DNA from 3 places in the Aquaspirillum sp. LM1 genome. Region 3 is predicted to be linked to each of the others. Evidence: predicted binding sites of a transcription regulator. Region 3 holds the regulator's gene; each other region holds the start of a gene.
The links. Region 3 encodes sigma-54, which starts transcription at its own class of promoters, with help from an activator protein. Its sites were predicted from a motif close to CTGGCACGCTTCATGCTT; they were not measured.
Positions count from the first base shown of each region.

Region 1: a site for sigma-54 is predicted at 1,545-1,562, ahead of BXU06_RS13700 (type II asparaginase). Genes of this name have one in related genera too.
Region 2: a site for sigma-54 is predicted at 5,645-5,662, ahead of hybD (HyaD/HybD family hydrogenase maturation endopeptidase). Genes of this name have one in related genera too.

Region 1 covers NZ_CP019509.1:3,154,481-3,162,148, forward strand. The annotation lists gene BXU06_RS13690 (hypothetical protein) at 1-349, opposite strand, end outside; gene BXU06_RS13695 (methyltransferase) at 728-1,411, shown strand; gene BXU06_RS13700 (type II asparaginase) at 1,678-2,739, shown strand; gene BXU06_RS13705 (prolyl oligopeptidase family protein) at 2,958-5,003, shown strand; gene BXU06_RS13710 (glycerate kinase) at 5,003-6,157, shown strand; gene BXU06_RS13715 (sigma-54 dependent transcriptional regulator) at 6,705-7,668, opposite strand, start outside.
Region 2 covers NZ_CP019509.1:1,996,515-2,004,182, reverse strand. The annotation lists gene BXU06_RS08515 (branched-chain amino acid ABC transporter substrate-binding protein) at 733-1,962, shown strand; gene BXU06_RS08510 (branched-chain amino acid ABC transporter substrate-binding protein) at 2,151-3,386, shown strand; gene BXU06_RS08505 (alpha/beta hydrolase) at 3,482-4,159, shown strand; gene BXU06_RS08500 (calcium-binding protein) at 4,318-5,151, shown strand; gene BXU06_RS17370 (hypothetical protein) at 5,209-5,592, opposite strand; gene hybD (HyaD/HybD family hydrogenase maturation endopeptidase) at 5,701-6,321, shown strand; gene BXU06_RS08490 (HypC/HybG/HupF family hydrogenase formation chaperone) at 6,331-6,630, shown strand; gene BXU06_RS08485 (hydrogenase-1 expression HyaE) at 6,645-7,094, shown strand; gene BXU06_RS08480 (hydrogenase expression/formation protein) at 7,091-7,668, shown strand, end outside.
Region 3 covers NZ_CP019509.1:372,891-380,558, forward strand. The annotation lists gene BXU06_RS01675 (NAD(P)H-hydrate dehydratase) at 1-1,019, opposite strand, end outside; gene BXU06_RS01680 (flavin prenyltransferase UbiX) at 1,016-1,648, opposite strand; gene BXU06_RS01685 (Gx transporter family protein) at 1,645-2,175, opposite strand; gene BXU06_RS01690 (NusG domain II-containing protein) at 2,181-2,573, opposite strand; gene rapZ (RNase adapter RapZ) at 2,570-3,400, opposite strand; gene hprK (HPr(Ser) kinase/phosphatase) at 3,381-4,337, opposite strand; gene ptsN (PTS IIA-like nitrogen regulatory protein PtsN) at 4,330-4,791, opposite strand; gene hpf (ribosome hibernation-promoting factor, HPF/YfiA family) at 4,989-5,321, opposite strand; gene BXU06_RS01715 (RNA polymerase factor sigma-54) at 5,514-6,941, opposite strand; gene lptB (LPS export ABC transporter ATP-binding protein) at 6,971-7,668, opposite strand, start outside.

The sequences.
Region 1 (7,668 bases), 1.2 Mb from region 3:
TGGCCACCTGCTCGCTTTCGCCAACAAACTCAAACCAGCAGCGGCTGGAACACAAAAACCGGTATACCGGCCAGCCGGAACGGTAAAACATCAGCTCGCGACAGCGAAAATGGTCGAGTGGCAGCAGCGAATGGCTGCGAACCGGCTCGAATAGCATGCTTAATGCATCTTCATCGCCTTCGCCCGCCACCAGCCGCGCCACCCGCTCGCTGTCGGCCAGCCGCGCGCCCCACATCAGGGCCAGCAGGCACACCGGCAGCAGCAGCCAGTCGCCATCCAGCAAAAACAGCACAGCCATTACCCCGGCACCGGTCAGAAAAAACCGGCTATCCCATTGCATGCGGTTCATGATTCACCTCCTTGACGGTGCCTTTGCCCAGGGTCTGGTAGCGGCAACATCTTTTCAGCCTAGTTCATTTTGCGCGCAGCTGAGCGGACAAAAACTGTCAGCCGTGCGCACGCGGGGGGTTACTTCCTGAATGAAGGGTAAGCAAAAAACCGGCCCGATCCGCTGCCGGTAGCACAAGCGTGGTAAGCTGCCCGCCTCACCCGGCATGACCCCACTTCGGCCAGGCCAGCGCGATGGCGTCATGACGCCTGTCGGCTGCTGTCGCTGCCGTCTTCCGCTGCACCCATCCTTCCCCTTCTTCTTGTCAAATCAAGCTTTTGCCCCGCTGCTGGCCGGGCAGGACACGACAGGCGGCGCGGCGTTAACAGAAAGCCCTTCATGCCTGGTTATCAAGTCAAGGTGGAAACCCTGACGATTGGCGGCGCGGAGTATCAGATTCGCTCCCTGCTGGATTTACAACAATTTTCCGACCCCGATGGCGAAGCCGAACGACTGGGCATCTCCTCGGCCACCTGGCCGCTGTTTGGCCTGGTCTGGCCGTCGGCGCAAGTGCTGGCGGCGGCCATGCACACCCAGCCGCTGGAGGGGCGGCGCGTGCTGGAAATTGGCGCTGGCCTGGCGCTGGCCAGCCTGGTGCTGCACCAGCGTGACGCCGATGTCACCGCCAGCGACTGCCACCCACTGGCGGCGCAGTTCATGCGGGAAAACCTGAAACTGAACCAACTGGGGCCAATGGTGTATCAAACTGGCCACTGGGCGGGCAGCAACCCGGCATTGGGGCAGTTTGAGCTGATTATCGGCAGTGATGTGCTGTACGAACGCGACCAGCCGGAGCAACTGGCCGGGTTTATCGATTGCCATTCGTCGGCCAGTGTGGAAGTGATGATTGTTGACCCCGACCGGGGCCAGCGCAGCCGTTTTTGCCAGGCCATGTCCGCGCGCGGCTACCGCCATCACGCCCGCCGCGCCGACTGTCAGCTGCCTGGCGGTCAGGCGTATCGCGGGCGGTTTCTGTATTTTTTGCGTGGCGACGCCAGTACGTCCGACCCGCTGCCGGGCTAAGCCAGCCGCTGGCGTTCGGCTAGCCGAATGGGCGAACGCCGCGCTGTTCGGTTTTCCGTTTTGTCTCTGAGGTAGAAGCTCAGAAATCCGCAAAAAATCAGCCTATTATGAAAATCCATTTGCGCCGGAACACATGGCATCGTTTATGCATTAATCCGCTGCCGCCCAGCCTGATCCTGGCTGAGGCCACCCGCATGCTGCAGGCCCGAGTGGGCCGCGCAATGGCAACGACAAGCGACATAAATTTCCTACAGAGGAACTGTCTGATGATGATCCAAACCCTGCGTCTGACTGTACTGACCGGCGTGCTGTTCTCCGCCGCCGCCCTGGCTGCCGACAAGCCGAATGTGATGATTCTGGCCACGGGCGGCACCATTGCCGGCACCGGTGCCACCTCGACCACCACCGTGGGCTACACCGCCGCCAAAGTGGGCGTGGAACGCCTGATTGAAGCGGTGCCCGAGCTGAAAAACGTGGCCAATGTCAAAGGCGAGCAGGTGTTCCAGATCGCCAGCGAAAACATGACCAACGACCACTGGCTGAAACTGGGCAAGCGCGTCAATGAACTGCTGGCCCAGCGCGACGTGGACGGCATCGTCATCACCCACGGCACCGACACCCTGGAAGAAACCGCTTACTTCCTCAACCTGACCGTGAAGAGCAAGAAGCCGGTGGTGCTGGTGGGTGCCATGCGCCCGTCCACCGCCATCAGCGCCGATGGTCCGATCAATCTGTATAACGCCGTGGCGCTGGCCAGCAGCCCGGATGCCGCAGGCCGTGGCGTGCTGGTGTCGCTGAACGACCAGATCAACGCCGCCCGCGAAGTGACCAAGAGCAACACCATGACCACCGACACCTTCCGCAGCGCCGACCTGGGCGCGCTGGGCTATATGGTGTCGGGCAAGCCGATGTTCTACCGCGCCACCACCCGCAAGCACACCACCGACAGCGAATTTGACATCAGCAAGCTGAACAAGCTGCCGGCAGTGAATGTGGTGTACAGCTACGCCAATGCCACCCGCATTGCCGTGGACGCTTTTGCTGCCGCTGGCGATGAAGGCATGGTCCACGCCGGCACCGGCAATGGCAGCCTGTCCACCCCGGTGAAGGCCGCGCTGACCGAAGCCCGCAAGAAGGGCATGATTGTGGTGCGTAGCTCGCGCACCGGCACCGGTATCACCGCCCGCAATGGCGAAGCCAACGATGACGAACTGGATTTTGTGGTTGCCGACAACCTGTCGCCGCAAAAAGCCCGCATCCTGCTGATGCTGGGCCTGACCAAAACCCACGACACCAAGGCACTGCAACGCATGTTCATGATGTATTGATTGATGGTCTGACTCTCCCGGTATTCCTCCTGCATCCCTCTCGGGTCTGGGCACAGATGGGGGGCGGCCACAGGCCGAAACAGATGTGCTAACCCAGCCCGATTTTCCTGCCCCGCCGGCTCTCCCCGGCGGGTTTTTTTGCTGGAACAGGGCTACAGCGCTGCCATCGGCACGGTGTGCCCCCCCGCGCAGTACAATACCGCCCTATTGATTTCCTGATGCTTGCCGACCCCATGCCCACTCACGACCCCTACCTCTGGCTGGAAGACGATTCCGCCGCCACCCGCGCCTGGTGCGCCGAGCAACAGGCGCACACCGCCGCCCAGCTGGATGCCGACCCGCGCTTTGCCGCGCTGGCCGACGAAGTGCTGGAGCATCTGCGCGACGACGAGCGCGTGCCGTTTGTCGAGGCGCATGCCGGCTGGTGGCACCACTTTTTGCAAAGCCCGGCGCATCCACGCGGGGTGTACCGCCGCATTCGCCCCGACGACTACCGCGCCAACCGCGATGCCTGGGAAGTGTTGTTTGATCTGGACGCGCTGGCCGCCGCCGAAGGGGTGGACTGGCATCTGGCCGGGATTGACCATTGCACCGAACGCCCGGCGCGCTGTTTGCTGTCGCTGTCCGCTGATGGCGGTGACGCCGCCTGCCTGCGCGAATACGACCTGGACGCGCGCGCCTTTGTCGCCGAGGGCTTTCAGCTGCCGCCCGGCAAGCACAGCGTTACCTGGCGCGACCCGGACAGCCTGTACGCCGCCGTGGTGCTAAGCGAGGCCGACGCCACCGCCTCGGGTTACCCACGCGAAGTCAAGCTATGGCAGCGCGGCCAGCCGTTTGCCCAGGCGCACAGCCTGCTGAAGGCCGAGCGCAATGCCCTGGCGGTCAGCGCCTGGCGCATGCTCAACCCGGACGGCGGCGAGCCGGTGGACATCATCGAAGAAGCGCTGAGCTTTTACCGCACCCGCTACTGGCGCGTGCTGCCCGACCTGAGCCGGCAGGCGCTGCCCTTGCCGCCCAAGGTGGACATCGACGGCGTGGTGGCCGGCCAGCTGATTGTGCGACTGAACCAAGCGTGGGGCGAGCTGGACGCCGGTGTGTTGCTGGCGCTGGACTGGCAGGCGCTGTGCGCCGGTGAAATCGACCCGCTGCCCTTGTTCACCCCCGGCCCGCGCCAGTCGGTGGATGGCGCGCTGGCCGGGCGCAGCTGTTTGTTTGTGCATGTGCTGGACGAAGGCGTCAGCCAGCTGTGGGTGTTCACCCCCACTGCCGACGGCTGGCAGGCGCAGCGCGCGCCTCTGCCCGGTCAGGGCCAGCTGGAGATGGTGGACCAGCCGTGGCAGAGCAACGGGCTGCTGTTTGGTTACGATGATTTTCTCACTCCGTCCACGCTGTACTGGCTGGATGCCGACGACGCCACGCTGGCACCACAGGCACTGCGCGGCCAGCCACCGCGCTTTGCCGCCGAGCAGATGCACGCACAACTGCACCACGCCATCGCCCCGGACGGCGAGCGCATCCCGTATTTTGTCGTGGCCCGCCGCGATGCGCCGCACGATGGCCAGCGCCCGACCCTGCTGTATGGCTACGGTGGTTTTGCCGTGCCAATGACGCCGTTTTACCTGGGCGCGCTGGGGCGGCAGTGGCTGGAGCAGGGCGGCGTGTTTGTGCTGAGCTGCATTCGCGGCGGTGGCGAATTTGGCCCGGATTGGCACGAGGCGGCGCTGGCCGAGCGTCGGCAAGTGGCGTTTGATGATTTTCTGGCGATTGCCCGCCAGTTGATCGCCGATGGCCTGACCTGCCCGGCGCGGCTGGGCATTCAGGGCGGCAGCAATGGCGGCCTGTTGGTGGCGGCGGCGATGACTCAGGCCCCCGAGCTGTTTGGCGCGGTGGTGTGCGAAGTGCCGCTGACCGATATGCTGCGCTACACCGAACTGTCCGCCGGCCCAAGCTGGATCGACGAATACGGCGACCCGGCGGACCCCGAGCACTACGCCGCGCTGGCGGCCTATTCGCCCTACCAGCGTCTGCAAGCCGGCGTGCGTTATCCGGCTACCCTGGTGACCACCTCCAGCAGCGACGACCGCGTGCACCCCGGCCATGCGCGCAAGTTCACCGCCCGCCTGCTGGCGCTGGGTCAGCCGGTGCAGTTGTACCAGTCCGACGCCGGCGGCCACAGCGGCCAGGGCGGCGATATGCGCCAGTTGGCGGCGGAAGTGGCCAGGGTCACGGTGTTTCTGTATCAACAGCTGATGGATGCCGCCTGATGAAAATCGTGATCTGCCCGGATAGTTTCAAGGAAAGCCTGCCGGCCAGCGCCGCCGCCCAGGCGATTGCCGAGGGGGTGCGCGAGGTGTGGCCAGATGCCGACTGCGTGTGTCTGCCGCTGGCCGATGGCGGCGAAGGCACGCTGGATGCGCTGGTCAGCGCCACTGGCGGCCAGCTGTTGACCCGCCAGGTGCAAGGCCCGCTGGGCCAGCCCACCCTGGCGCGCTTTGCCGTGCTGGGCGATGGCAAAACCGCGCTGATTGAAATGGCCGAAGCCGCTGGCTTGCCGCTGTTGTCGCCAGCGCAGCGCGACCCCTTGCGCACCAGCACCTACGGCGTGGGCGAGCTGATGGCCGCCGCGCTGGACCTGGGAGTAACGCGGATTTTGCTTGGCCTGGGCGGCAGCGCCACCCAGGATGGCGGCGCGGGCATGCTGCAGGCGCTGGGCGCACGCCTGCTCGACGCGCAAGGCCAGCCGCTGCCGCCGGGCGGCGCGGCACTGCGCCAGCTGGCCCGGCTGCAACTGGATGGCCTCGACCCGCGCCTGGCCAGGGTGACAGTGGAAGTGGCCTGCGATGTGGATCACCCGCTGTGCGGCCCACGCGGTTCCAGTGCGGTGTTTGCCCCGCAAAAAGGTGCCGACGCGGCAGGTGTGGCGCTGCTGGACGCTGCATTGGCGCACTGGGGCGCGCAACTGGCCCAGGCCACAGGTCGCCAGGTGGCCGAGTTGCCTGGCGCGGGCGCGGCGGGTGGCATGGGGGCGGCAGCACTGGCGGTGTTTGCCGCCCGCCTGCGCCCTGGCATCGACTGGGTGATGGACGCCCTCGACTTTAACGCCGCCCTGCACGGGGCCGATTGGGTGATCAGCGGCGAAGGCCGCGCCGATGGCCAGTCGGCGGGCGGCAAGGTGATCAGCGGCGTCGCTCGCCGCGCCCAGGCCGCCGGCGTGCCGCTGCTGGTACTGGCCGGCAGCCTGGGCGATGGCTATCAGGCGCTCTACCCGCTGGGCGTGCGCGCCATCCTGCCGATTGTGCCGGGGCCGGTCAGCCTGGCGCAGGCGCTGGACGGTGCGGCGGAGAATCTGCGCCGCACCGCACGGATGGCGGCAGCGGTGTGGGCCAGCGCGGGTGGGGCACACGGGCGGTTGGATTGAGCGGTTGGCTCGTAGTCAGTCACATTGAAACACAAGGGTTCATGCGAGCCAGTTTATGCCGGGTATCTCGGTTTAATTTCTGTTAAAACAAATCCTGACCTGGCCACAGCGAACCACCCGCCGCACCCTACCCCGTCATTCCCGCGCAGGCGGGAATCCAGGGGCCTCCACAGCGTGCAGCGGGTGCGTGCGCTCACCACCGCTCCGCCATGCTAAAGCTTCCCACGGCGCACGCTGTGGTGCGGTCTGGGTTCCCGCCTGCGCGGGAACGACACGTGGGTGAAACTCATGCCGAAAGCGGTCGAGTCGTCGTCCCGTTGAAATACCCGTGTGCAGGCGAGCGCGCTGACCTTGGGTATCTGTGCCAATGATCGGTTCATATCAGGGTGACTGGCTACTAGGACGGAGGCCGTTGCCTGATGCGTGGGCACCCTACGGAGCACACTGGAATTGGTAGCATAAAGGTGCCACGGTGCTAATCTGACGCCACAGCGCCTTTATTCTTGCCCCAGCCGGACATTCAAGCCCTGTTTGCCCTATCGCCCAATCACCCCGGCTGATTCAAGCCATACTTGCGCACTTTATCGAATAGCGTGGTCTTGGCGATGCCCAGCGCCACGCTGGCCTGGCTGAGGTTGCCGCCGTGGCGTTCCAGCGTATCCCGAATCAGGCTTTTTTCGAAGGCTTCCACCGCTTCGGCCAGGCGCGGGGTGTGGCTGTCCGGGGCGGCACCGGTTTTGCGAAATACCGGCAGGCCCAGCGCGTAGCGTTCGGCTACGTTGCGCAGCTCGCGCACATTGCCTGGCCAGTCGTGGCGCAGCAGCGCGGCCAGGGTGGTGGCGTCCAGTTCCGGGCTTTCCCGGTCAAAGCGCAGCGCCGCCTGCTGCAAAAAGTGCTCGAACAGCAGCGGGATGTCTTCGCGCCGTTCGCGCAGCGGCGGCAATTCCAGCGTGACCACATTCAGCCGGTAGTAAAAGTCGCTGCGAAAGCGCCCGTCGCGGCCCATGGCTTCCAGGTCGGACTTGGTGGCGGCGATCACCCGGCAGTCTACGGCCACGGCGCTATTGGAGCCCAGCCGCTCCAGCTGGCGCTCCTGCAGCACACGCAGCAGCTTGATCTGCATATTGATCGGCATGCTTTCCACTTCATCCAGAAACAGCGAGCCGCCGTGGGCGTATTCGATCTTGCCAATGCGTCGCTTGCCCGCGCCGGTGAAGGCGTGCGCCTCGTGGCCGAAGATTTCGCTTTCGAACAGGTTTTCTGGCAGGCCGCCGCAGTTGAGCGCAACAAATTCTTTGCTGCTGCGCGCTGAAAAATCATGCAGGCAGCGCGCCACCAGCTCTTTGCCGGTGCCGGTTTCGCCTTCGATCAGCACATTGGCGGCGGTGTCGGCCACATTGGCAATCAGCGTGCGCAGGGTGCAGATGGCCGGCGAGTGGCCGATGATGCGCTGTTCCAGCGCCTGGCGGCCAGCCAGCTGGCGGCGCAGGCTGCGCACTTCGCGGGTCAGC
Region 2 (7,668 bases), 1.6 Mb from region 3:
ACGCGCTGATTTATTCAGAAAAATCGTGTTTGCCAAAAGCAAAACCCAGCAAAATCAAAACACTGGATTCCCGCCTTCGCGGGAATGACAATTTTTTCAGCGTATCCTTTGCTGACTTGATCGGCTTGGTTTGCCGACTTGAATACATGCGCAAACCTTTAAATCCCCACTCATGCCAACTGACCCGGTGCGCGGCAAGCCTCGGCCTCCAGGCCGGGGAAGGATAGCGCGGTGCCGTAGGCGTTCTTTCGGCGGTCAGTGTTGGGTCTGCATGTATTGGCAGATGATCTTGATGGGCGCACTGCTGCAGAACACCAGCCGGACGTGTCCGTGCTGCGGCCATGTGTCGGCGGACAATCGCCAGACGCAAGCCTGATGTTTTGTGGCGGTTTGCCGGTGTGGGCTGAACTGGCTATATAAAATACGACATAACGTTGTCGTGAAACAGACAAGCCAGGCTTGCCCAGGGGGTTGCGCCTGCCGCAGCGGTGGGACAGGGCTGCCGCAAGGTCCCCCTCTCTCAACTCAACGCCGCGACAACGCCCCAGCCCCTGCCTGGCCATCGCCATGGCCACCAACAGCAATCATCCTGATTGATTTTGCTACTTTGCGACATAAACAGTCAGGATAAAGCCATTTTCCCTGAGTAAAATTGCCAAGCGCGCTGGTTCTGCGATGATGTCAATGATTGACTGAGTTGTTTTAATTGACTGACTGTTTCTGGAGCTGGTTATGCGTATTGCCCACCGTTATCCTGTGTTGATGCTGTCCCTGCTGGCCCTGGCCGGCTGTGGCCAATCTGCCGACAAGCCGGCTGCTGCTGCGGCTGCGCCTGGCACCACGGTGATCAAACTCGGCCATGCCTCACCGATGACTGGCCCGATTGCCCATATTGGCAAGGACACCGAATACGGCGCGCAAATTGCCGTGGACGAGCTCAACAGCGAAGGCGTCCAGCTGGACGGCAAGCCGGTGACGTTCCAGCTGGTGTCGGAAGACGACCAGGGCGACCCGAAAATGGCCACCCAGATTGCCCAGCGCATGGTAGACGCCAAAATTGCCGGCATGATTGGCCATTTGAATTCCGGCACCACCATTCCGGCCTCGAAAATCTACGCCGACGCCAATATTGGCCAGATCACCCCATCGGCCACCAATCCGGCATTTACCCAGCAGGGCTTTAAAACCACTTTCCGCCTGATTGCCGATGACGTGCAGCAAGGCAAGGCGCTGGCGGATTTTGCCGTGAATACGCTGAAGGCCAAGAAAATCGCCATCATTGACGACCGCTCGGCCTACGGCCAGGGGCTGGCCGATGAATTTGACAAGGCCGCCAAGGCGCTGGGTGTTGAAATTGTTAAACGCGAATTCACTTCGACCAGCGCCACCGACTTCATGGCCATCCTCACCGGCATCAAGGGTGCGCAGCCGGATCTGATCTTCTTTGGTGGGGTGGACGCCCAGGCGGCACCAATGGTCAAGCAGATGCACAAGCTGGGCGTGAAGGCCCCGCTGCTCAGCGGTGACGGCACGCAAACCGGCAACTTCATCAAGCTGGCCGCCGACGCCGCCGAAGGCCAGTACGCCTCGGCTGCCGGCGCACCGAAAGAGCAACTGCCTGGCTACGCCAGCTTTGCCGAAAAGCTGAAAAAGAAATACAACGCCGAGGTGGTGATTTATTCGCCGTACAGCTACGACGCAGTGAAGGTGATGGCCGCCGCCATGCAGAAAGCCGGCTCAGCCGACCCGGCCAAGTATCTGCCGGTGCTGGCCGCCACCCAGTATCAGGGGGCCACCGGGCTGATCCGCTTTGATGCCCAGGGCAATCGCCAGCATTCGGCAGTGACGATTTACCAGGTTCGCCAGGGCCGCTGGGAAGTGATTGGCGTGGTGGGTGGTGAAAATTCTGCACAGGCGGATGCACCAGCAGCGGGCAAAGACAGCGGAAAAAAACCCGACTGACCCCAGCGTGATGCTCCCGAACGCGGCACCCGGACAGGGGCCGCGTTTTTTTGTGCACTGCAATGGAACATATTAAGCCACTGCTGTATCCTCGACAGATTCAAACGCTTGTCAAATCGGCGTTGACAGCGCGAAATCGCATCATGAATAATCAGCCGGCCTTCCAAAATTTCACAGGGGAAAGTTTCATGAAGTATGCGCGTTTGAGCCTTATTGCTACCGCCGTCCTGGCACTGGCCGCTTGCGGCAAGGGCGAACAAAAACCGGCTGAACAGGCCGCTGCCCCGGCGGCACCCGCCGCTGCCAGCGAACTGGTGGTCAAGCTGGGTCAAGTGTCCCCGCTGACCGGCCCGATCGCCCACCTGGGTAAAGACAGCGAATCCGGCGTGAAGCTGGCGGTTGACGAACTGAATGCCGAAGGCGTGACCCTCGGCGGCCAGAAGGTCAAGTTCGAACTGGTGTCCGAAGATGACCAGGCTGACCCGAAAATCGCCACCCAGGTTGCCCAGCGCCTGGTGGACGCCAAGGTGGCCGCCGTCATTGGCCACCTGAACTCCGGCACCACCATCCCGGCTTCCAAGGTGTACGCCGATGCCGGCATCGTGCAAATCTCGCCGTCGGCCACCAACCCGGCCTACACCACCCAGGGCTTCAAGAGCGCTTTCCGTGTGATCCCGAACGATGTGCAACAGGGCAAGGCCATTGGCGACTTCATCGCCGATACGCTGAAGGCCAAGAAAATTGCCATCATTGACGACCGCACCGCTTACGGCCAGGGTCTGGCTGACGAAGTGGAAAAAGCCGCCAAGGCCAAGGGCGTCACCATCGCCAAGCACGAATTCACCACCAACACCGCCACCGACTTCATGGCCATCCTGACCTCGATCAAGGGTGCCAAGCCGGACGTGATCTTCTTTGGTGGCATGGACGCACAAGCCGGCCCGATGGCCAAGCAGATCAAGAAGCTGGGCATCACTGCCAAGCTGATCGGTGGCGACGGCTTCCAGACCCCGGAATTCATCAAGCTGGCCGCTGACGCGGCTGAAGGCCAGTTTGCTTCCAATACCGGCGTGCCGAAGGAACAACTGCCGGGCTTTGCCACCTTCAACGAAAAGTTCAAGGCCAAGTACGGCGAAGTGCAGCTGTACTCCCCGTACGCCTACGACGCCACCAAGCTGGTGGTAGCAGCGATGAAGAAGGCCGATTCGGCTGACCCGAAGAAGTACCTGGCAGCCCTGGCTGGCATCGAGTACGACGGCGTGGTGGGCAAGATCAAGTTTGATGACAAGGGTGACGTGCTCGACGGCGCGATTACCGTTTACCAGGTCAAGGGCGGCAAGTGGGAAGTCATGGGCACCGTGGGTGGCGCAGCTGCCGCTGCAGCCCCGGCGGCAGCACCGGCAGCCGAAGAGAAAAAGCAGTAATCTCTTCAGCCCCGCTGACAAGCCGGCTGGCTTGACGACAAAAACGGCATCGGCAACGATGCCGTTTTTTATTTTATTTTTTGTGGATCCCCCTGATGAGCCTCCCTCTCCTGGATTGCATTGAAGTGGTCACCGGCATTGGCACACCCCGCCACGCGGTGATCTGGCTACATGGCCTGGGCGCTGACGGCAGCGACTTTGCCCCGATCGTGCCTGAACTGGAGCTGCCCGACGATTTGCCGGTGCGCTTTGTGTTTCCGCACGCGCAGACCATGCCGGTGACCTGCAATAACGGCTATGTGATGCGCGCCTGGTACGACATTCTGTATATTGATTCGATCGACCGCAAAGTGGACCTGAACGGCATTCGTGACTCACGCGCGCAAATCGACGCGCTGATTGCCCGCGAAATCAGCCGTGGCGTACCAGCTGAGCACATTGTGCTGGCCGGGTTTTCCCAGGGCGGTGCCATGGCCTACACCACCGGGCTGACCCAGCCGGACACCCTGGCCGGCATCATCGCCCTGTCTACTTATATTCCCAGCCTGGACTACCTGAGCGAACACCGCCATCCGGCCAACCAGCACACCCCGGTGTTTGCCGGCCATGGCGAATTTGACAATATCGTGCCGGTGGCGCTGGGCCAGCGCGCAGTGGATACGCTCAAGGCCCACGGCCAGCCGGTAAGCTGGCACACCTACCCGATGATGCACGCGGTGTGCATCGAAGAAATCCAGGCCATTGGCCAGTGGCTGCGCAGCGTGCTGAAATAAGCCACAGCGGCCAGGTCGCTCCGATGCGGATTGCCGCCCTGATGGCCCGGTTTACCTATCTTTACCCAGCTTTACCCTCTGTGCTGCTGACGACAGTGGCGGAAGTTTTTACCATGACAAGCATCTGATTCAACGGTTTTTACCAGAGGAGAAGCTTGATGGGACATGGACATGGCAACGGTCGCGGACCGGGTAATGACGGGCTGGCTGGCGGTGGCAAGGGCGTGGGCGCAACCGTGACCTCGGTCACCCTGACCAGCGGTGCGGACAGTGTGGGCACCACCGGCAACGACCTGATTCTGGCCACGGCGGCCACACTGAACAGCGGCGACAGCCTGGTGGGTGACACCGGCATGGACACCCTCAGCCTGAGCGGCAGCGGCACCTTCAACCTGAACAGCCTGACGGCGTTTTCCGGCATTGAACGCATCCAGGGCGACAGCAGCGACCAGGTGTTTCAGCTCAAGGACGGGGCAGACCTTAGCCTGAGCACCGGCAGTGGTCACAACACCATCACCACCGGTGCCAGCGGCACCCAAAGCCTGCAACTGGGCAGCGGCAGCAATACCGTCACGGCAGGGGCCGGCACCACGCTGGTGACCACCCACGGCGGCACCGATGTGATTACCGGCGGCAGCGGTGCCCTGAATGTGCGCGCTGAATCCGGCATCACCAGCATTATTGCCGGCAGTGGCGGCAGCCATATCGACCTGGGCTGGGGCAAGGTGACCCTGACAGCCGGTACCGGCGTGGACGTGATCGACCTTGGTCATGGCAGCGGTAGCGCCACGGTCACCAGCTTCACCCAGGGCAGCGACCTGCTGCAAGTACACGATGGCCATGTGTCCAGCTATGCCGAACTGCTGACCGTGGCCACCGTCACCAGCGCCGACGGCAACACCACCATCAGCCTGAGCGGTGGCCCCAGCGTGACCCTGGTGGGCGTCAGCTCGGTCAGCGCCAGCGATTTTGATTTTACCCACGGGGGATGAAGCAGGGGGCGTCCTACTAGTAGCCAGTCACCATGATCTGAATCGACTGACAGGCGATTAGACCGCTTTCGGCATGAGTTTCACCTCAGGTGTCGTTCCCGCGAAGGCGGGAACGACAAGTCGGGTGAGGTTCATGCCGAAAGTGGTCGAGTCGCCGTCCCGTTGAAATACCCGCGTGCAGGCGAGTGCGCTGACCTTGGGTATCTGTGCCAATGATCGGTTCATATCTGGGTGACTGGCTACTACGCTGATAGGCGTGAAGTTTGAGTGATGTTGATGAGTTTGGCGGCGCCCCCAGGCGCCGCTTTTTTTTGCGCCGGCGGTGCAGATGCTTACCGGCCCGGCAGCCATGGATAGCAAGCTGCATATATCACTTTCGTTTTCAGTATAAAACTGCAAATCAGATAACCAGTAAAAATCTGGCCCTATCTGATAAATCACAGCAAGCTACTGATCTAAAACATAAATCTATCCTGACCGCCTTTTTTGACCCATGGCACGCTTTGTGTCTGTGTTACATCACCCGTAACACACCAACAAGCGGCCCTTATGACTGACTCTCCCCATATCGTCATCCTTGGCATTGGCAATCTGCTGTGGGCTGATGAAGGCTTTGGCGTGCGCGCCGCCGAAGCGCTGTACGCCGGCTGGGCGTTGCCCGACCATGTGGAAGTGGTGGATGGCGGCACCCAGGGCCTGGCACTGTTGCCCATTGTCCAGTCGGCCAGCCATTTGCTGATTCTGGATGCCATCGACGCCGGCCTGACGCCTGGCGAGCTGGCCGTATTTGAAGACGACGCCGTGCCGGCCTACCTGACCGCCAAAAAAATGAGCCTGCACCAGACCGGGTTTTCCGAAGTGCTGGCGCTGGCCGAACTGTCCGGCCAGGGGCCGGCGCAGCTGGCGCTGGTGGGGGTGCAGCCGGTGCAACTGGAAGACTACGGCGGCAGCCTAACCGACGCGGTGCGTGCCCAGCTGCCCGCTGCACTGACCCATGCCTGCCGGATTCTGGCCCGCTGGGGGGTGACGCTGACCCCGCGCAGCCAGCCGGCGCAAGGGGGCCTGCACGACGCCAGCCTGGCGCTGTCTGCCTACGAACAAGGCCGGCCCAGCGCCGCAGACGCCTGTCGGGTGGGCGATGCGCGGGTGCTGGCCCAGCGGGAGGATTAAGCCATGTGTGTGGGCATTCCCCTGCAGATTGTGACGCTGAACTCGCCGTTCACCGCGTTGTGCCGTGGCGCGCAAGGCGAGGAAACCATTGACTTGTCGCTGGTGGGGCCACAGCCGCCTGGCACCTGGCTGATGACCTTTCTGGGTGCCGCCCGTGAAGTGATCGACGCCAACACCGCCGCGCAAATCCAGCAGGCGCTGGACGCGGTGGCCGCCGCACTGGGCGGGGCCACCGACCTGGACGCGCATTTTGCTGACCTAATCAACCGCGAACCGCAACTGCCCGACTTTTTGCAACCCCCTGCCTGATGGAGCTCCCCCGCGTGACTGCCCCGCTTTCCGCTGCCCTGACCCCCCTGCTGGCCCGCCTGACCGCGCGTGGCTGGCCGCTGCTGCGCCTGGCCGAACTGGACGGATTTTCCCGCCAGCACGGTGCCATTGTGGCGTTTTGCAGCGATGACCCCACCCGCCTGCCAGAAGTGGCCGATGCGGCGGTGATTTTGCCCGAACTGCTCAAGGATGGTGGCTTTGCCCTTACCCCCTGTCTGCTGCACCCGGCGGACAACGCTGCGCTGCAGGCGCAGTACGGGGTGATGAAATACCCGGCGTTTCTGTTTTTGCGCGACGGCGGCTATCTGGGCACGCTGGCCGGTTTGCGTGGCTGGGGCGAATATCAGCAGGACATTCAGGCTGTGCTGGCCCGACCGGTCAGCCGCCCACCGGCCATCGGCATCAAGGTGGCCAGCCCGACCTCGCCAGGAGCGTGCGCATGAAACCGTTTCCCCTTCCCGTGGTGGCCTTTGTCGGGGCCGGTTCGCAACCTGAAGACCCCGATCTGGCCTATATGCCGCTGCCAGTACAGATGGACAGCTTCACCATGCCGGCGCTGCCCAGCTCGGAAGACATTCGCCATCTGAACACCGCACTGGCGGTGGTGGGCGAGCTGGCCGAACTGGCCACCCGCTGGACCCCGGCTGCCGGCAGCCTCAGCCGCTCGCTGGCCGGCCTGCCGGCAGCCGACCTGACCCTGATCAACCAGGTACTGGGCGAAGGCGAAGTCAGCGCCAGGGCATTGCTGGCCGACGGCGGTGAAGTGCGTATCCAGGAATCGGTGTTTGCCGGGGTGTGGCGGGTGTGTACGTTCAACGCTGCCGGCGAGCAAACCGGCGATGCGGTGGAAATTGCCCCGGTGCCCAGCGTGCTGATTGAGCGCGCCCAGGCCAGCAGCCGCTGGCTGGACAGCCTGCCGGCCCTGCCGCCCACCCTGATGAATGCGGCGCCAATTGGCGCGGAACTGCTGGCCCGCCAGCGCCAGGCGCTGGACCACCCGCATGTGATCAACTTTAC
Region 3 (7,668 bases):
GCCAGCAGATTGAGCGCATCGGCGTCCAGCACGCAGGGCAGCGGCTGTTCCAGCGCGTGTTCCAGCAGCAGCGCAGCGCTGGTGGCAGTGCCCAGGCCGGGGCCGATGGCCAGCACCGACAGGTCGGGCTGTTCCAGCAGGCTGGCGGCGTCGCGCAGCATCAGTTCCGGATACAGCGGGTCCAGCGGCGGGCACTCGCCGGCAAAGCCGGCAAACACCTTGCCGGCTCCACTGAGCAGGGCGGCACGGGCGGCCAGCAACACCGCACCGCCCATGCCGGATGCGCCGCCGAGCACGGCCACGCTGCCGTAATCGCCCTTGTGGCTGTTGCCGGCGCGCTGCAGCGCATCCAGCGCCAGGCTGTCAGGCAGGTTCAGCGCGCCGCAATTGGCCGGCCAGGGGGGGCACCAGTCTTCTGGCAGGCCAAGGGCGGCCAGGGTGATGTCGCCGCTGTAGTCGCGGCCATCGCCGGTGTACAGCCCCGGTTTTGGGCAGATAAAGGTCAGCGTGGCGTCGGCGCGTACCGCCACCGGCTTGGGCATGCCGCTCCAGGCGTCCAGGCCGGATGGGCAGTCCAGCGCCAGAATCGGGCAGTCCAGGTCATTCAGCCGCTCGACGGTGCGCCGCGCCGAATCCTGCAGGGGCCGGCTCAGGCCAATGCCAAACAGGCCATCCAGCGCCAGCGCATAGCCTTGCGCCTGATCCCAGCCGGACAGTACCTGTCCGCCTGCCGCCCGAAAGGCGCTGAGCGCGGCAATGGCTTCCATGCTGCCGGGCTCGCCCATGGGCAGCAGTGCATCCACCCGGTAGCCACGCGCCAGCAGCAGCGCGCCGGCCACCAAGGCGTCGCCGCCATTATTACCGCGCCCGGTGACGGCCAGCACGCTGGCGCTGGCCGGGTAGCGGGCACCAATCCATTCGGCAATGGCCAGGCCGGCGCGGGCCATCAGGTTGACGCCGGCCTCGGCGGCGGCGGTTTCAATCGAGCGGATGGTGGTCAGGTCAAACAGCGGCATCATGAGCGGGACTCTCCCCAGCGCGGCATCAGCTGGTGCGGGATATGCAGTTGGTCGAGGATGCGGGCGACAACAAAGTCGACCATATCCGCCACCGAGGTGGGATGGGTGTAAAAGCCGGGGCTCGGCGGCAGGATCACCACGCCCAGCCGGGCCAGGCTAAGCAGGTTTTCCAGATGGATCACCGACAGCGGGGTTTCCCGTGGCACCAGGATCAACGGGCGTTTTTCCTTGATGCTGACGTCTGCCGCCCGTTCAATCAGGCTGTCGCTCAGGCCATGGGCAATCGCCGCCAGCGTGCCCATCGAGCACGGGCATACCACCATGGCGTCTGCCGGATTGGAGCCGGATGCCGGCGGGGCAAACCATTCTTCGCGGCCAAACACCGACAGCCGCTCGCCACAGCCGTATTGTTCGCGCCACAGCGCTTGCAGCGCCTTGGGCTGGCTGGGCAGGGTCAGCTGCATTTCCTGCTGGGCGACAATCTGCGCCGCCTGCGAGTACAGCAGCCAGACCCGGCAGCCGGCAGCCAGCAGGTGTTCCAGCAGGCGCACGCCATACGGCAGGCCGGAGGCACCCGTCAAGGCCAGGGTGATGGTGAGAGGGGAAGCCGGAGGGGAAGAAGCAGTCATCGGAGTGGATCGTTTTTCAGCAAAAGGGCGCACACCAGGCCATTGACCAGACCGGTCAGCCAGGCGGCCAGGGCAAAAGGCGGCACAAAATACAAAATGCCGTCAGAGGGAATCAACCACAGCCGCGCCAGCGCCAGCTGGCCGGCCACATGACAAAATGCCGCCACCAGGCTCAGGCTGACTGGGCCAAACAGCCGGCGCGGCAGCAGCCGGTACGCCAGCCCCAGCCCGGCCAGGCTGCACAGCCCGCCGGTCAGGCTGAGAAAAAAGCCGGGGGTGAACAAGCTGCCCAGCAGCAGGCTGGCCGCCAGAATGCGCATCAGGCTGACACTGACCGCCACCCGCCAGCCAAACCGGGTCAGCGCCAGCAGGGTGATGATATTGGCCAGCCCCGGCTTCAGACCGGGCAGCGGGGTGGGAATGCCGGCGTCAACCAGCGACAGTACCACGGCCAGCGCGGCCAGTTGCGCCACGCGCAGGTCGTCGGCGTGGGCGGTGAGGGTCAGGGTGGGAGGGGGTGTCGGCATGCAAGTCAGAAGTTCAGGCTATCGTAGGGCGCATGGCGGCGGGGAATATCAATGGCGGTGCGGTTGGGCAGGCACAGTGCGGTCTGGCCGGGGCGGCTGAGCCAGCCCTGGCGCACACAATACTGGCGTGGACTGGGGTCGCGCAGGATGCGCACCCGACCACTGGCAATCTGCACTTCGGTGGTGCCCAGCGGACCAGGGACTTCAATCCGGCGATCGTGACGCAGGCTCAGTGTGGCAAACACCTGGCCGTTGGCGCGAATCACCACGGTTTCGGCAATGCCATCCTGCCAGAAGCTGACAAAACAGCCCACCACCACAGCGGCCCCGGCCAGCAGCATCAGCCCATCACCAGGGGAGAGCAGCGGCAGCAGCCGGTTGAGCTGGGTGGGTCTCACAGTTGACGATGGCGAATCAGCACCTGCTCGTCGGCAAATGCACTGGCCAGGCGTTGAGCCAAGTAGACCGACCGATGCTGCCCGCCGGTGCAGCCCACCGCCACGGTGAGGTAGCTGCGGTTGTCGCGGGAGAATTCCGGCAGCCAGCGCGCCACCAGGCTGCGGATGTCTTCAAACATCATTTCCACCTGCGGCTCGGCGGCCAGAAAATGTGCCACCGGCTCATCCAGCCCGGTGTATGGGCGCAGCTGCGGATCGTAGTAAGGGTTGGGCAGGCAGCGCACGTCAAACACAAAGTCGGAATCCAGCGGAATGCCATGCTTGAAGCCAAACGACTGCACAATCAGCGTCAGCCGCGAATTGTCGGCGTCCACCAGCTGGCGCACCCAGCCACGCAGCTGGTTGGCGCTGAGGTCGCTGGTGTCGATGCGCTGGCTGAGCTCGTGAATCGGTGCCAGCATCTCGCGTTCTTTTTCGATGCACTCGGGGATGGTCAGCCCCTCTTCCGACAGCGGATGACGACGGCGCGTTTCGGAAAAACGCTTGATCAGTGTTTCGGTTTTGGCTTCCAGAAACAACAGGCGCAGGTCGATATCCAGCTTGCGCAGCTGATGCACGGCAGTGGGAAACAGCGACAGCATCGGCGCGCTGCGGGTATCCACGCTGATGGCCACCCGCTGGTAATGGTAGGCATGGATATTTTCCACCAGCTGCGGCAGCAGGGTGGAGGGCAGATTGTCAACGCAGTAAAAGCCGGAGTCTTCCAGAATTTTCAGGGCGACCGACTTGCCTGAGCCAGACAATCCGCTAATCAGGATCAGTTGCATGTTCCTGCTCTCGAAGGAAACGGGTTTGACGTTCGATAAAGTCGCGGGTGCTATCGATGCCGCGCAGCTGCAGGATGTAGTTGCGTACCGCGGCTTCTACCAGCACAGCCAGATTGCGCCCGGCGGCCACCGGCAGGGTGACCTTGCGCACCGCCACATCCAGAATATCCTGGGTTTCGCTCTGGATATTCAGCCGGTCGAGCTCGCGCATGGATTGATCGGTGGCCTTGACCAGATGGATGATCAGCTTGAGCACTTTTTTCGGTCGCACGGCGGTTTCGCCAAAAATGGTGCGGATGTTCAGAATACCCAGGCCGCGTACTTCCAGAAAATCGCGCAGCACGTCCGGACAGCGGCCTTCCAGCGTTTCCGGGCCAATGCGGTACAGCTCGACCGCATCGTCGGCCACCAGGCCATGGCCGCGCGAAATCAGGTCGAGCGCCAGCTCGCTCTTGCCCATCGACGATTCGCCGGCAATCAGCACGCCCACTTCCAGCACGTCCAGAAATACCCCATGCATGATGGTGGACGCAGCCAGCACCCTGGCCAGGTAAATGCGCAGCACATCCATCAGATAGGGCGATGGCTGGGACGAGGTCATCAGCGGCACATTGTGCTGTTCGCAGTAGCTGCGCAGCCCCTTGGGCAGGGCTTGATCGTTAGCGACGATAATGGCCGAGATGGCCAGGGAAAACAGCTGGTCGAGCATGCGCTTGCCCTCTTCGGGCGATTGCGCGTTGAGGTACTGCACTTCGGCCAGGCCAAACACTTGCACACTATTGGGGTGAATCAGATTGACGTGGCCCACCAGCGCCAGGGTGGGACGCTGGTCGTCGGTATGGATGCGATGATCGCCCCCCGACGTGCCGGCCACCCAGACCAGGTCAAGCTTGTTAACGTTGTCATTGAACAGACGGCGAACGCTGATGCTAGGCATGGGCAGGCCACTCGGCCAGCAGGCGGTACGCGGTGGCCGCGTCGGCGACGGTCAACAGCGTTTCGCGCAGCTGGCGGTTGGAAAATCGGTGGGCCAGTTCGGACAATACCTGCAGGTGCAAGTCATTGGCCTGATCGGGCACCAGCAGGACAAACAGGCTTTGCACCGGTTTGCCATCGGGTGAATCATAAGGAATCGGCGCTTTCAGCCGGATATAGGCCCCGGTGGCTTCTTTCAGCCCCTTGGCCCGGCCATGCGGAATGGCCACGCCCTGACCCAGACCGGTTGACCCGAGTTTTTCTCGGGCAAACAGACAGTCGAACACATCGCTGCGGGCGATGCCATGGCTGTTTTCAAACAGGATGCCGACCTGCTCGAACACGCGTTTCTTGCTGGAAACATCCAGATCCAGCAGCACATGTTCGGGGGACAGGATTTTGGCAATCAAACTCATTGCGTGACCCACGCTTTCACGGAACCGCGCCATTCTACGCCGGTTTGATCCGGCTGGGCAGCGTGCGCATCTGCGCTGCTGACATGGCTGGGAAGAAGGAACGGGCGGAAACCCGCAGGTTTCCGCCGTAGTGGATATCTGGCCGGGAGGAAACCCGACCGCGCCGCCACTTGGGCGCTCATGCCGCCAAGCGGGCTTTAGGCCTCGGTCGGAGCCTGCACCACAGCGGCCTTGTCTGCCGGGTGGTGGTCGGTCAGTTTTTCCTTGTATTTGAGCACCTGGCGGTCCAGCTTGTCAGCCAGGGCGTCCAGGGCGGCGTACATGTCGCTGCTGCTGGCCTCGACATGAATGTCCTTGCCTTTGAGGTGAACGTTCACCTCGGCTTTTTGTTCCAGTTTGTCTACCGACAAGGTCACGGCGACAGAAGTGACGTTATCGACATGACGGGTGATGCGTTCGAGCTTGGCTTCAATGTAGTCGCGCAGCGCGGGGGTAACGTCGAGGTGAATGCCGGTGATTTTCAGGTTCATAACCTTACTCCTTCCTGGAAAAACGCCACGTCCAACGGGACGGGCCGGGTTGAAGCTGTGCGGCGGGACAAGGCCCGCCGCGTGGCCGGCAGGGAGTGGCCTGATGCCCAGGCCGGTCTCCGTCATACTTTCATCGGCCGGCCCACAGCCGGCTTGAGGCCGTGGCACTCAGGCCACGGCGGAACAACATGATCAGATCGACTTGCGCAGGTTGACCGGCGGAATCTGCATGGCTTCGCGGTACTTGGCCACCGTCCGCCGCGCCACCTGAATGCCTTCAGCGCCCAGCATATCAGCCAATGCCGAATCGGAAAGCGGTTTTTTCGGGTCTTCGTTGCCAATCAGCAGGCGCAGCCGCGCCTTGATGGCAGTGGCCGAGCATTCTCCGCCGGAATCGGTTTCCAGCGCGCTGCCGAAGAAATATTTCAGTTCGAAGATACCCCGTGGACATAAAAGGAATTTTTGCGTGGTCACCCGCGAGATGGTGGATTCGTGCAGGCCAAGTTCGTCGGCAATGTCGCGCAGCACCAGCGGGCGCATGCCCACCTCGCCCAGCTCAAAAAACTGTTGCTGGCGCGCCACGATGGCCTCGGATACGCGCAGGATGGTGTCAAAGCGCTGCTGCACATTGCGGATCAGCCATTTGGCTTCCTGCAACTGCGCAGTCAGCTGCGAGCCGCCTTCGCGGTGGTGTTGCAGCAGATGGGCGTACAGCGAATTCACCCGCAGCTTGGGCATCGCCGCCGGGTTGAGCTGGGCGCGCCAGCCTTCCGGGCCTTTGTGCACCATCACGTCGGCCACGATGTACTGGGTGTTGTCGCGACCAAAACCGGCCGCCGGGCGCGGGTTGAGCGAGGCCACCAGCAGGGTGACCGCCTTGAGCATGTCGTCGTCACAGTGCAGCTGGCGCTTGAGCTTGTTGAAATCGCGGTGCGCCAAGAGCGACAGGTGTTCGTTGATCAGCACCTTGGCCAGCGTGCGCACCGGACTGTCCGGCAGGATGGCCAGTTGCAGGGTCAGCGACTCGGCCAGCGAGCGGGCCCCCACGCCCGCCGGTTCAAACTGCTGCAACAGGCGCAGGCCCACTTGCAGTTCGTCGGCGTCCACGCCGAGCTCTTCCGGCAGGTGGGCGGCGAGTTCTTCCAGCGACTGGGTGAGATAGCCATCGTCGTCGAGTTCTTCGATCAGGAAGGTGACCACGGCGCGGTCGCGCGCTTGCAGCGCGTGTTCGGCCACCTGGTCAAGCAGGTGCTCGCGCAGGGTTTTTTCCGCCACCATATTGGCGTGCGGGTCGAAATCGTCGTCGTGGTTGCCCGAACCGCTGCTGGACCAGTCGGACAGCTCCAGCGAATCGGCTGGGCCGTCGTCGTCGCGGCTGGGCTCTGGCGCGTCGTTATTGTCGTTGCCGGGCGTGTCGGCGCTGCTGGCCGGGGTGTCCGCCGTATTGGGCAGGGGATCGGGCTGGCCTTCGTCACGCTCCAGCATCGGGTTGTCGTGCAGGATGTTTTCAATTTCCTGCTGCAAGTCCAAGGTGGAAAGCTGCAAGAGCCGGATCGACTGTTGCAGTTGCGGGGTCAGGGTCAGCTGCTGGCTGACTTTAAGTTGCAGGCTCTGTTTCATTACGCGGGCTTCATCACGCTGTCACACGCCTACAGGCGGAAATGTTCACCAAGATACACCCGTCTGACGTTTTCGTCGCTCACCAGTTCGTCGGGGCGGCCTTTGGCCAGCACGGAACCTTCGTTGATAATGTAGGCATGATCACAGATCGACAAGGTCTCGCGGACGTTGTGATCGGTAATCAGCACGCCGATATTGCGTTCCCGCAGGTAGGCAATGATTTTTTGAATGTCCAGCACGGCAATCGGATCCACGCCGGCAAACGGCTCATCCAGCAGGATGAAGCGCGGGCGGGTGGCCAGCACCCGGGCGATTTCCACCCGGCGGCGCTCGCCGCCAGACAGGGCCAGTGCTGGCGATTCGCGCAGGTGGCCGATATTGAGTTCGTCCAGCAGGCTGGTCAGCTCGTTTTCGGCGTCTTCGCCGCGCCGACCGGCAATTTCCAGAATGGCCAGGATGTTTTCCTCGACCGTCATCTTGCGAAAGATCGATGCTTCCTGCGGCAGATAGCCCAGCCCCATGCGCGCACGCTGATGGATGGGCAGATGGCGGATATCATGCTGATCGATGCGCATTTCGCCACCATCAGCGCTGACCAGGCCAACAATCATGTAAAAACTGGTGGTTTTACCGGCACCATTGGGGCCGAGCAGGCCGACCACTTCGCCACTGCTGATATCCAGCGAGACATCCTTGACCACCGTGCGCTTGCCATAGCGCTTGTTCA